DNA from 4 places in the Glutamicibacter sp. genome. Region 3 is predicted to be linked to each of the others. Evidence: riboswitches for the same ligand, from Rfam matches in the RefSeq annotation. Region 3 holds a riboswitch; each other region holds the start of a gene.

Evidence for each region. A riboswitch is a leader RNA that binds a small molecule or an ion and turns the genes downstream of it on or off. The one in region 3 is predicted to bind S-adenosylmethionine.
Region 1: it holds a riboswitch for S-adenosylmethionine, as region 3 does, so the genes downstream of both, ACRDT3_RS08555 (acyl-CoA dehydrogenase family protein) here and ACRDT3_RS15930 (O-acetylhomoserine aminocarboxypropyltransferase/cysteine synthase family protein) in region 3, are expected to answer to the same signal.
Region 2: it holds a riboswitch for S-adenosylmethionine, as region 3 does, so the genes downstream of both, ACRDT3_RS11585 (flavin reductase family protein) here and ACRDT3_RS15930 (O-acetylhomoserine aminocarboxypropyltransferase/cysteine synthase family protein) in region 3, are expected to answer to the same signal.
Region 4: it holds a riboswitch for S-adenosylmethionine, as region 3 does, so the genes downstream of both, ACRDT3_RS03015 (bifunctional o-acetylhomoserine/o-acetylserine sulfhydrylase) here and ACRDT3_RS15930 (O-acetylhomoserine aminocarboxypropyltransferase/cysteine synthase family protein) in region 3, are expected to answer to the same signal.

The regions. Positions count from the first base shown of each region.
Region 1 covers NZ_JBOGEG010000010.1:67,661-70,572, forward strand. Annotated here, with positions in the region: gene ACRDT3_RS08550 (acyl-CoA dehydrogenase family protein) at 1-53, opposite strand, end outside; gene ACRDT3_RS08555 (acyl-CoA dehydrogenase family protein) at 80-1,306, opposite strand; SAM riboswitch class I at 1,356-1,446, opposite strand; gene ACRDT3_RS08560 (SdpI family protein) at 1,720-2,076, shown strand; gene ACRDT3_RS08565 (GntP family permease) at 2,170-2,912, opposite strand, start outside.
Region 2 covers NZ_JBOGEG010000018.1:3,075-5,986, forward strand. Annotated here, with positions in the region: gene ACRDT3_RS11580 (AMP-binding protein) at 1-804, opposite strand, end outside; SAM riboswitch class IV at 1,182-1,298, shown strand; gene ACRDT3_RS11585 (flavin reductase family protein) at 1,393-1,893, shown strand; gene ACRDT3_RS11590 (hypothetical protein) at 1,960-2,136, opposite strand.
Region 3 covers NZ_JBOGEG010000035.1:22,078-24,989, reverse strand. Annotated here, with positions in the region: gene ACRDT3_RS15945 (methylated-DNA--[protein]-cysteine S-methyltransferase) at 1-189, opposite strand, end outside; gene ACRDT3_RS15940 (RNA polymerase sigma factor) at 186-683, opposite strand; gene ACRDT3_RS15935 (histidine phosphatase family protein) at 797-1,357, opposite strand; SAM riboswitch class I at 1,469-1,580, shown strand; gene ACRDT3_RS15930 (O-acetylhomoserine aminocarboxypropyltransferase/cysteine synthase family protein) at 1,679-2,912, shown strand, end outside.
Region 4 covers NZ_JBOGEG010000002.1:200,072-202,983, reverse strand. Annotated here, with positions in the region: gene metX (homoserine O-acetyltransferase MetX) at 1-60, opposite strand, end outside; gene ACRDT3_RS03015 (bifunctional o-acetylhomoserine/o-acetylserine sulfhydrylase) at 63-1,406, opposite strand; SAM riboswitch class IV at 1,499-1,618, opposite strand; gene ACRDT3_RS03010 (VOC family protein) at 1,791-2,435, shown strand; gene ACRDT3_RS03005 (GNAT family acetyltransferase) at 2,497-2,912, opposite strand, start outside.

The DNA.
Region 1 (2,912 bases), on a different contig from region 3:
GCGAAACGGGCTTTGAGCTGGCTCAGTCGATTACCAGCAGCAAGTACGGTCATCTGTTGTTCCTATCGGTGGTTCTGGTTTAGGTGTAGAGCGAGAGCGGCTGAGATTCCCCGCGCAAGAAGTAGGCGCCGACCTCGATTTTCTTGTAGTCCACTGGGTCGTGCAGCGAGTGGGTGCGCACATTTCGCCAGTACAGGTCCAAGCCCACGGAATTCGCGGTTGACGATGAGCCGGTGACTTCGAAAATCCGGTTGGCTACTTCAACGCCAACCTCCGTGGAGACCACCTTCGCTTCGGCGATGTCCACGGCCAGCGCCGCACGCTCAGCCTGGGTGACGTGCGCGCCCTTGGACAGCAGTGCATCGAATTTGCGTCCCAGCTTCTCGGCCAACGCCGCCACCGCGGCGGTGCGCGCCTTGAGCTCTCCGACGGTGCGCTGGAAAATCGGATCCTGCGAGTAGGTCTCTGCCTGCGAGAACAGCCAGGCATTCTTGCGGCCCAGCAAGATCTGCTTGCCGCGGGCCAATGCACCTTCGGCGATCCCTAGGTAGAAGTTGGCAAACGCCAGCTGGATGCCTGGGGTGAGCAAGGTGGAGACCGGCTCATCGGTGACGAATCCGAGCAAGTCTCCGGCTTCAAGCCGCACGTTGTGGTAGTTCAGGGAATTCGAGGCGCTGAGCCGCTGGCCCAGGTAGTCCCAGTCATCAACGATTTCCAGGCCCTCGATATCCCGTGGCAAGACGAACGCAAGAATCTGGCCATCATAGTCGCCGCCCTCCACCAGGGCATTGATGACAATGACCTCGCCGACGCCGGAACCCGTGGAGAAACGCTTGACCCCATTCAGCCGGTAGCCATCGCCGTCCGCAGTGAGCCGCAAATCAGGGTCAACGGGGTTCACCGAGTCGCCCCAAAGCCAGCCGCCCTGCACGGTTCGCTTCCACCAGGCAGCTTGGGATTCAACCGGTGCGTAGAACGCGATGCCGGACTGGTTGATGTAGTGGTATGCCAGCAGCTGCGAGATGGAGCCATCGGCCGCGGCAAGGATGCGCACTACTTCGAAGGCTGTTTCCCAATGGGCTCCTGCTCCCCCGAATTCTGCGGGGACCAGCAGGTTCAGCAGTCCTGCTTCGCGCAGCTGCCGTACTTCGGCGAAAGGCTGCTCGTTCTTGCGGTCGCGATCCAGCGCGTCTGCGGCCAGGTTGCTTGCCAATTGTTCGGCCACTGCGCGCCAGTTGGCCAGTTCGGCGTTGTCGGCGTTCCCGGTGTAGGGAACTCTCGGCAGTTCGGTGCTCAGTACAGTCATCTTCTTCTCCCTGTCAGTTGCGGGTTCCGAAGGACGCAGAAAGTCTGCGGATCCATCGATCCTGGCGGTAGCACTACCTGTGGAATACAGGCTTGCTGCGGCGTCTCGGAGCCAGGTCTCTCAGCCGCTCTGGATGGGTTGTGCTCTGAGTCAAGCATCCTCGGACAGGGTGTGGAAAGGGTTTTGTCATACGGAGGAACCGAAGGACAAACTACGTCATCTTCGACCCATCGGACATGTCCAAACCCCGGCGGATGTGCTTCATATGACCTTCTTATTACGTCACTGCCTATCCGAAACCCAAGTCCACGGCGCTTTTTGCGAGCGCGGATGGTCAGCTCCCTTGGGACGATTGGTTAAAAGCGCGATTGATAGAATGGCTTTTCAAGAAGGCCTCGCAGAACGGACGGCAAGTGGATCCAGTAAGTGTCATTGCGTTCATTTTCGGGTTGCTGATCATAACTTTGGTGGCAGGATTTCTCGCGCCGATGGCGCGGGACCGCAAGCTTGCTCGCAATGCGGCGATCGGCATCAGGACGCGCCACACCTTGGCCAGCGACGATGCATGGCTTGCCGGGCATCAGCAGGCTGCTCCGCTGGTTGCCGCTGCCTCGTGGGCTGGCTGGGCGGCGCTGGCCATCGCCGCAGTTCTCGGCGCATTGGGCCAATTGGCTCTCTCCTTCGCCGCGACCGGTGCCGGCTACCTCGCGGTCATCACCCTGCTGATAGTTTCGGCTTCTCACGCGAATAAGGCTGCGCGCAGCATCTAGGCTGCCCGCCGTAGCCACTCCAATACTGCTTAAAGAAACGGATCGCCCCATCAACCGATGGTGCGATCCGTTTCTTGCGCGGTGGGCATGCTGCTACAGCAGCACGGATCCGAGGATCAGTACGGTCACAAATGCCGCGGTGCCCTGGATGGCGGTCGCCACGCTCAAGGTCTTGTACGCGGTGATGACCGGAATCCGGCTGAGTTGCGAAACAACCCAGAAGTACGAGTCGTTTGCATGCGAAACAACCATTGCACCGGCACCGACAGCCAGCACGGTAAGCACCATGCCCAGCTGCGAATCCAAGCCAAGCGAACCGAGCATCGGGGCGACCAGAGCAGAAGTGGTCACCATTGAAACGGTGGACGAGCCCTGCGCGGACTTCAGCGCAGCAGCGATCAAGAATGGCACGGCCAGGCCCAAGCCCAGTCCGCTGAGTGAATCGGAAAGGATCGTGGTCAGGTCCGAAGCGGCCAGTACCGCGCCGAAGCCAGCGCCGGCGCCTGTGATCAGCAAGATCGGAGCGGCGGTGCGCACCGCTTCATTCATCTGCTCATTGAAGACCGACAGCTTGTTGCCACCGCGCAACAGGAAGGTCGCGGCAAACAGGCCGAAGATCAGCGCGATAACCGGAGTACCAAGGAAGGAAAGGATCTCAAGTGCCGTTCCCTCGCCAATAGGGTGCGATGGCAGCTTTGCAATGGAGGCGGCACAGATCAGTACCAGGGGAACAACGATCGGCATGAATGCCATCGCCGGGCTAGGCAATTTGCCGAAGCTTGCACGCAGCTGCTCGTAGTCGAGTTCGGCGATGTCATGCTCGTCGTCGCTTGGCA
Region 2 (2,912 bases), on a different contig from region 3:
GCACAAGTGGGTGGTCCCAAGATTCTCGATGGCATCCCAAACGGCATTTTCGCGCACCCCGCGCAGGCACAAATGGGTTCCTCCCGCTGCGGTGACGGCCCACGGAGTGCACCAGCCGTTGCAGTGGAACATCGGCAGGGTCCACAAGTAGCGGGTCTTGGCGGTGAAGCCCTGGTGGTGCGCTTCGCCCAATGAGTTCAGGTAGCTGCCGCGGTGCGAGTAGAGCACGCCCTTTGGCTTGCCGGTGGTGCCCGAAGTGTAGTTCAGGGTGATCGGAGCCCGCTCGTCAGCGATGGCGTAGGGAAGCTTTTCATCCGCGGCTTCTGCGATCAGTTCGTCCAAGGTGGCGTCGACCAGTACCTCGGGACGCTCTCCGTCGAACTGGTCATCGGTGATCTCGATGAGCGCTTCCAGTGTTGGGTTCTCCTGGCGCAGAGTCTTGGTGTTCTCCAGCAGTTCGGTGTCGGCAAGCATCAGCTTGGCGGCAGAATGATCAACGATGTACTGCAGCTCGTGGGCCGAGAGGCGGGTGTTCAGGGCAATGAGTACTCCGCCAGCTAACGGCACGGCATAATGCGCCATGAGCATCTCGGGAGTATTCGGTGCCAGCACGGCTACGCGGTCGCCTGGCTCAATGCGTGATTTCAGCGCCTGGGCAAAGCGGTGCACCCGTGCTTCAAATTCTTCATAGGAGAAGCTGCGAGTTCCATGGATTACGGCGGTCTTCTTCGGATAGGCCTCGGCTGTGCGTTCCAAGAAACGCAGTGGGGTCAATTCTGAATGGTTGGCCTGAATCTCTACCATGGTGTGGCTATTCCTCAATCGTCATCGATGGTTACGGAGAACAATAAGCGAGAGTGTGACTCAACGCACTCCATGAACAATAGTGACATGAACCTCAGCGTCATGCCGAGAAACCAAGTTTCATTACGGTGGGCGGTAGGGAATTCGCGGCAGGACTCTGAGCTTGGGGGAGGCGTTGGTATTCTGCCGAATCAAGATCGGCAGAAGCCTGCTGCGATCCATTAAGCCAATGGGCCCAATAAGCGCGGCATGTTGCGAATAAAAGACTGCCCAAGGGTCCAGTGCGGGGCATTGGATCGAATATTTCGTCGAATATTGCGATTTGCGAAGTGAAATGTTTGACGGCTGTTCGCCATGAGCCATATCGTTTTAAACAGAATCAAGAGCATCAGCTATAAGCCCTGGCTTGCTGATCGGCAACCCTCTCAACGGTAGTGGGGTGCTCCAGGTGAGGATTCGGTTCCACACAAAATGTGCTGGAACAAGTACCGCACACGGCGCGGAACTTCAGCCCAAGCGGCTTCGAGTAACGAGAAGCCAATGCTTGCTGGCTACTGCGCGGTGGGCAAGACCCAAAGGAATCGAGCCATGTCATTGAATCTTGAACTTGACCCGTTGACCCTGCGCAAGGTTTTCGCTCAGCATCCATCAGGCGTAGCCGCCCTCTGTGCAGAACTGGATGGCGAGAAGACCGGCATTGTCGCTTCATCGTTTACCGTGGGTGTTTCCCTCGAACCTGCACTGGTGATGTTCGCAGTGCAGAAGTCCTCGAACACTTGGCCAAAGCTGCGCGATGCCGGCCGCATCGGCGTCTCAGTGCTGAGTGAACGCAATGAAGGTGTCTGCGCTCAGATTGCATCGAAGAATGGCGACCGGTTCCGCGGAATCGATACCTATTCCTCGGATCAGGGCGCGCTCTTCGTCAACGACTCCACGCTGTGGCTGGAGACTTCTATTTACAACGAGGTCGAAGCGGGGGATCACTGGGTAGTCCTGATGGAAGTCCATGGGCACCGCACCTCGGAGCACTCGCCACAGATCTTCCATGATTCGCGGTTCCATTCGCTGCCGGTTCCTGAGCTCGTATAAGCGCTTCGCAACTTGCAAGGCTTCGGCCAGATCAAAACATTGATCTGGCCGATTCCTTTTTGAATTTCAGGTCGGCGGGTTGAGCCATTCCTTGCAGCCACGTCCGCCGGCAATGCCGGATTTCTCACGCCACCCTGAAGGCTTGGGGAGATGGCTGGCGATCTCCGAGCCTGCCTCTTGTGCCAGCCGCCCCAGGCATTCGGAGATGTCCTGCTCATCAAAGTATCTGGCGCTAGAAACCACCTTGAACCCTCCTTGTTCGCCACCCGCCTGGGCCGCGGAACAAGGCCACGCTGAAAGCTCGTTGAACCTCGCTGCACGCTGGACCGGAGCGGCAGCGAATTGCCGGCAAACCTCGGATGGGGTTTCCGCGCCATGTCCAAGTCGCGCATCACGAGGGTACCGGACGCATTATGGCGCGTTCGCTACGGCGGGCCGCGGAAGTGAGTTGGCGAGAGTGCGCCGGCAACCCAGTCGCTGATCCAGGTTCGCACGTCGAGTCGTTGCACACATTAAGTTATCCACCGCCCCGAATGGAGAAATCCTGGCTGATTGTGGACTACTAGAAGATCCGGGCCCTGTTGGCGAATTTAATCCACGGTGACTTAGGGTTTTATGAATTCATCAGTATCCACAGCGTTATCCACAAAACTGTGGACGAGACGTGGGCAAATGTGCACAAAGGGTGAAAAACCCCGGAAACTGGGCGATTGAGGGTGTTGATAACCTTGGCCCGGTTGGCGTGAGCTTCAAGGAATTAAGTTTCTGTCCACAGGTGTGAGAATGCAAATTCCCAAGTCAGAAGATATTACTGATACGTAGAGTGGGGTAATCCACAGAGTTCTCCCCAGACTGTGAACAGGGAACTCCACAGGTAGAGGGGTGTTATCCACACATTCTGTGGATAATGAGGTTTACGCCTGTTAATAACAGCCCTAGTGTTGGCTTCGGGAGAGAAATATCCACAGGCGCCTAACATCCAAATGTCCGTATTGACTGACATGATGAAGCGTTGCCAT
Region 3 (2,912 bases):
AAAAGCGACCCGCACCAGCCCAGCATCGGTGCTGGCCAGCAACAAGGCCCCCACGGGGCTATCGACCACGCGATAGGCGACATCAACAAGTTCCCGTGCACGGGCCCGCTCAACGAGCTGGCTTTGCAGCGAGTCGAGGATTTGCGCTTCAGCGGCCGTGGCCTGCTGCTGATAATTTTTTCCGTTCATGGCTGCTCCCGCCATAGTGCTTGGTCATGCATCCGGGCCCGCAGATTCTTGATCCCATCGGCGCCTGATCGCCGGGCAGCGGCTTCGGTGCCGGACAGGATTCCGGCAATTTGCGCGTAGCTCATGCCGCCCAGGTACCGATAGGCCACAACCTGCCGCTGCTTGCCAGGAAGCTGGTTCACCTCATGCCACAACTGCAGGTTTTCCAACTGCAGATCCGGCCGTTGGGCCGACGGGGCAGGGCCATCCACGTACTGGTCGATGAGTATTTCCGGCTTGTTCCTGCGCAACTCGTCGATGGCTTTGTTCCGGGCAATACGCACTAGCCATGCCAGGACGTTGGCGTCGGCAGGCAGCTGCGGGTACGCCTTGAGCGCGGCGAGGAACGTTTCGGACCAGGCGTCTTGCGCGCGATGCTCGTCGAGCAGGGCACGGCAAACGCGCAGGACGTTCAGTCCATAGTCGTGGACTATCCGCTCGAACGGTGCTTGCATGGCTCTCCTGGAATTTAGCGCCTTCATGGCTTCTCACCATGTAAACGTACCTGGAGCCGATTTTGTGAGGCGTGAATGAAAAAATTTCCTTCGCACCGCAACCCCATGGATTCCTAGAGTGCCACCAAATCCAATTCGCTGGCGATCTGCTCAAGCCGGATCAAATCCACGTCGAGCATTTCGCCGTTCTCCACTCCCTGCGGTTCCCTGGTCCCGGCCAACGCATCGCGAATGGTGCGCATGGTGGCCCCATGGCTGACAATCATGACCTTGCGCCCTGCATGCTTGCTGGCCAGGTCCAGCAGCGCTGGCACCGCGCGGCTCAAGATATCGGCGTGCGGCTCAAGCTGGTCTTTGGCAGCAGCCGATTCCTCGTCGCTGACCTCGGCCATGATCCGGCCTTCCAGCGGGCCGAAGCCGCGTTCAATGAGTTCCGGGACGGGGTTCCCCGTCTCGGCCCCGATCTGCTGGGCAATCAGCACGGCAGTTTCCTGGGCACGTTCCAATGGTGAAGCAAGTACCAGCGACCAATTTTGGCCGATGAGCCTGCGTCCGACCTCGCGAGCCTGTTCGCGCCCGGTATCGTTCAACGGAATATCGGTTCGTCCCTGCAAGCGTCCTGCAAGGTTCCAGTCTGTCTGCCCATGTCGAACCAATGCCAGAGAAGTATCCATGAATCCAGCCTAACCGGGGCAACAGGTATCGAAGAATCTCCGATATCAGCTCCAATACGCAACGTTACGACTCATAGTTGGGTCACGAACAGTCATGTTGCGAAGATTATTACACCATCCCGAGCGGCTGAGAGATCTGGTTCGATGACGCCGCAGCAACCTGCCACATCCGGTGGATACGGTGCTACCGCCAGAAACGATGCAGCCGCTTACCCGTTGGAGAACGGCAGGAAGCGACATTGATTCCGGGATTCCTGCCTCGATCGCGGCCCGCCCTGCGGTGCACGCGAAACCCCAGTCGACAAGGAGTCGTAAGCCACCATGGCAGATCACAAGTTTGGATTCCGCACCCGCGCATTGCATGCCGGAGGCACCCCCGATGCCGAGCACGGCTCACGCGCAGTGCCGATCTACCAGACCACTTCGTTCGTCTTCAAGGACGCTGACGATGCGGCCAACCTCTTTGCCCTGCAGAAGTACGGCAACATCTACTCGCGTATCGGCAACCCGACCGTGGCGGCTTTCGAAGAGCGCATGGCTTCGCTGGAAGGCGGCATCGGAGCGGTAGCCACCGGTTCGGGCATGGCCGCGGAATTCGTCACCTTCGCGGCCTTGGCCCAGGCAGGCGACCACATCGTGGCATCCTCCAAGCTCTATGGCGGCACCATCACCCAGCTGGATGTCTCGCTGCGCCGCTTCGGCATCAACACCACCTTCATCGACTCCAATGACCCGGCTGACTTCGAAGCGGCGATCCAGGAGAACACCAAGGCCGTCTACACCGAAGTGGTGGCCAACCCGTCCGGCGACATCGCTGACCTGAAGGGCCTGGCCGAGGTGGCGCACCGCCACAATCTCCCGCTGGTGGTCGATTCGACGCTCACTCCCCCGTACATCCTGCGCCCTATCGAGCACGGCGCGGACATCGTGATCCACTCGGCTACCAAGTTCATCGGCGGACACGGCACCACCCTGGGCGGCGTGGTCATCGAGTCGGGCAAGTTCAACTGGGGCAACGGCAAGTTCCCCACCATGACCGAACCGGTAGCCAGCTACGGCAACGTCTCCTGGTGGGACAACTTCGGCGAGTACGGCTTCCTGACCAAGCTGCGCAGCGAGCAGCTGCGCGACTTCGGACCGGCCCTGCCGGCCCAGTCCGCATTCCAGCTGCTCCAGGGCCTGGAGACCTTGCCGCAGCGCATGGACAACCACCTGTCCAATGCGAAGCAGGTCGCGGCCTGGTTGCAGGCCGATGAGCGCGTGACCTACGTGAACTACGCGGGCCTGGAATCCCACCCGCAGCACGCGCAGGCCAAGGAGCTGCTGCCCATGGGCGTCGGCTCGGTCTTCAGCTTCGGGGTGAAGGGCGGGCGCGAAGCCGGCTCCAAGTTCATCGAGGCCCTGCAGCTGGCCAGCCACCTGGCCAACATCGGCGATGCCCGCACCCTGGTGCTGCACCCTGCCTCCACCACGCACCAGCAGCTGAGCGCCGAGCAGCTGGTCTCCGCTGGCGTGCCAGAAGATTTGATCCGCCTGTCGGTAGGGCTGGAAGATG
Region 4 (2,912 bases), on a different contig from region 3:
TTGCCCGCCGGCGAGCTCTTCGGCGCGCAGAGTATCTTCGGTAGTCACAATGGATGCCATGCCTAGAGGGTTTCCTGCAGTTCCTTGTTCCCAAGGGCACCAACAGCTTGGAAGCCCAGTTCCAGATCGGCCAGAATGTCCTTGATGTTCTCCAGTCCGACGCTCAGCCGCACCAGTCCCGGGCTCACGCCGGCCGCAACCTGCTCCGCTTCGGAGAGCTGGGCGTGGGTGGTGGAGGCCGGGTGGATGACCAGCGAGCGCACGTCGCCAATGTTCGCGACATTGGAGTGCAATACCAGTGCGTCCACGAAGGCCTGGCCGGCTTCCGAGCCGCCGGCCAGTTCGAAGGCGATGATCGAGCCAGCGCCCTGATCGCTGTACTTCTGCGCACGCTCATGCCAAGGCGAAGACTTCAGGCCTGCGTAAGCGACCTTCTGCACTTCCTCGCGGGCTTCGAGCCAGTTGGCAACTTCAACGGCATTCTGACCGTGGCGCTCAATGCGCAGCGACAAGGTTTCCAGACCCTGCGCGATCAAGAACGCGTTGAATGGCGCAACCGAGGAACCCAAATCGCGCAGCAACTGCACGCGGGCCTTGAGGATGTAGGCAAGATTGGCGCCTAGGATGCCGTTGACACCCAGGTCGCGGGCGAAGACCAGGCCGTTGTAGGACTCGTCCGGGGTGTTGAAGCCCGGGAAGCGTGCGGCGTCCTGGGCGAAGTCGAAGTTGCCCGAGTCCACGATGACACCGGCAATGGCATTGCCGTGGCCGCCAAGGAACTTGGTGGCCGAGTGGATCACGATATCCGCGCCCCACTCGATTGGGCGGATCAGGTACGGCGTGGCCAGGGTGTTGTCCACCAGCAGCGGCACACCGGCTTCGTGGGCGATCTCCGAAATGCCCTCGATATTCAGGACATCCTGTCGCGGGTTGGAGATGCTTTCGCCGAAGAAGGCCTTGGTGTTCGGGCGAACCGCGGCACGCCAATCGTCCAGGTTATCCGGGTCGGAGACGAAGCTGACCTCAATGCCCAGGCGCTTCAGCGTGTGCTTGAGCAGGTTCTGGGTTCCGCCATACAGGCTCGGGCTGGCAACCAGGTGGTCGCCGGCTTCCGCCAAGTTCAGGATGGCCAGGGTGGTGGCAGCCTGTCCCGAAGAGAGCAGCAGTGCGCCTACGCCGCCTTCCAGGTCAGCGATGCGGGTTTCCACCGCGTCGGTGGTGGGGTTGCCGATACGGGTGTAGATCGGTTCCAGTTCCTGCAGCGCGAAACGTGCAGCAGCGCTCTGGGCGCTTGGGAAGACGAAGGAAGTGGTTTGGAAAATCGGGAGAGCACGTGCTCCGGTAGTCGGATCCGGGGTCTGGCCGGAGTGGATCTGACGGGTTTCAAATGACCAGTTGTTGCTCATGGTTTCCTCCAAATAGCGTTTCATGACTATGGGGGTACGCCGCTGAAAAGACACCGACAGGAAGCACCGTATCGTGACGACTTCCAGGGGGTAACCCGCGCTTGTCCTTGATGCCTTGTGCATTCAAGGGCCAGGTCTTCACCCGGGGCACCCCACCGCGGTTGGAGGGTTGCCGCCCAGTAAGCCGGGGCTTGTTACTGGGACTCATGACCTGCTACCAGTTTGCCCGAAAACCGAAGATCTTTGCAACGCCAGGGCCGGACAGTGGACTCAATCGGTCATATTTCGCGAATACTGCAGGTTCATCGCAGAGTATTCGATAGCATCCGTCCACTTAGGCAACCCTAAGTAGAGACTCGCATCACATGTTGCCATGATGGGCACATGATGAGGCTAGATCACGTAAGTTATGCATGCGGCCCGGACGGGCTGTTGCCAACCGCTGAAAGAATCTCCGAGTCCTTGGGACTGGAATTCGTCAAGGGAGGCGTGCATCCACGATTCGGAACACGCAATGTCATCTTCCCGCTCAAGCACGGCCAGTACCTTGAGGTGGTTGAAGTCCTGAACCACCCGGCCAGCGACAAGGCGCCCTTCGGGCAGGCAGTTCGCGCCCGTTCGGAGCTCGGTGGCGGCTGGATGGGCTGGTGCGTCTCGGTGGAGGATCTGTCCAGTGCCGAAGATCGCTTGGGCCGCAAGTCAGTGCCGGGCAACCGAAAGTTCCCTGATGGCCGCGAACTGACCTGGCAGCAAATTGGCATCAAGGGCCTGATCGCCGATCCACAGTGCCCGTACCTGATTTCCTGGGATGAAGGATCCGAGGAGCTGCATCCTTCCAAGGCGCTGGAACCTGCCGGCGCCATCAGCCAGATCGCCATCGCCGGCTCGCGTGAACGGGTGCTGGATTGGCTGGGCCAACCGCAGAACGTCAATTTGGGCGCTGTCACCATGCAATATGAAGCGCCGAATGGCACTCCGGGCATCATGTCGGTAACCTTTGAAACCGAGTCCGGCACCGTGGTGCTGTAGGACGTTCTGGAGCGAATGCAAGTAGGCGGGGACAATGGCGTCCCCACCTACTTTCTTTTCGTTAAGACCGGTCCAAGCGTTTTCCCAGGACCACGACCTGCTGGTCTTCGAAACCCAGGCGTTCATAGAAGTCGATGACGGCAGAGTTTTCCCCGCGGACCATGAGCTGCACCTTGGGCACGCCACGATCCCGCAGCCACATGACCGCAGCCTCCACCAGGGCCCTTCCCAGACCGCTGCCCTGCCTGCATGGATCCACCGCAACATAGTAGAGCCAGCCCCGGTGCCCGTCATGGCCAGCCATCGCAGTAGCCACGAGCCGATCGTTCTCAACGATGGCCAGCACCGTAGAAGTAGGCTCGGCCAAAGCCCGACGGGCGTCGGCGAGCGCATCGTTCCACGGACGGGTCAGCCCAGTGGCTTCCCACAATTCAACTGCTTGGCGGAGGTACTTCTCGCTCAGCACGGTAATCTGCA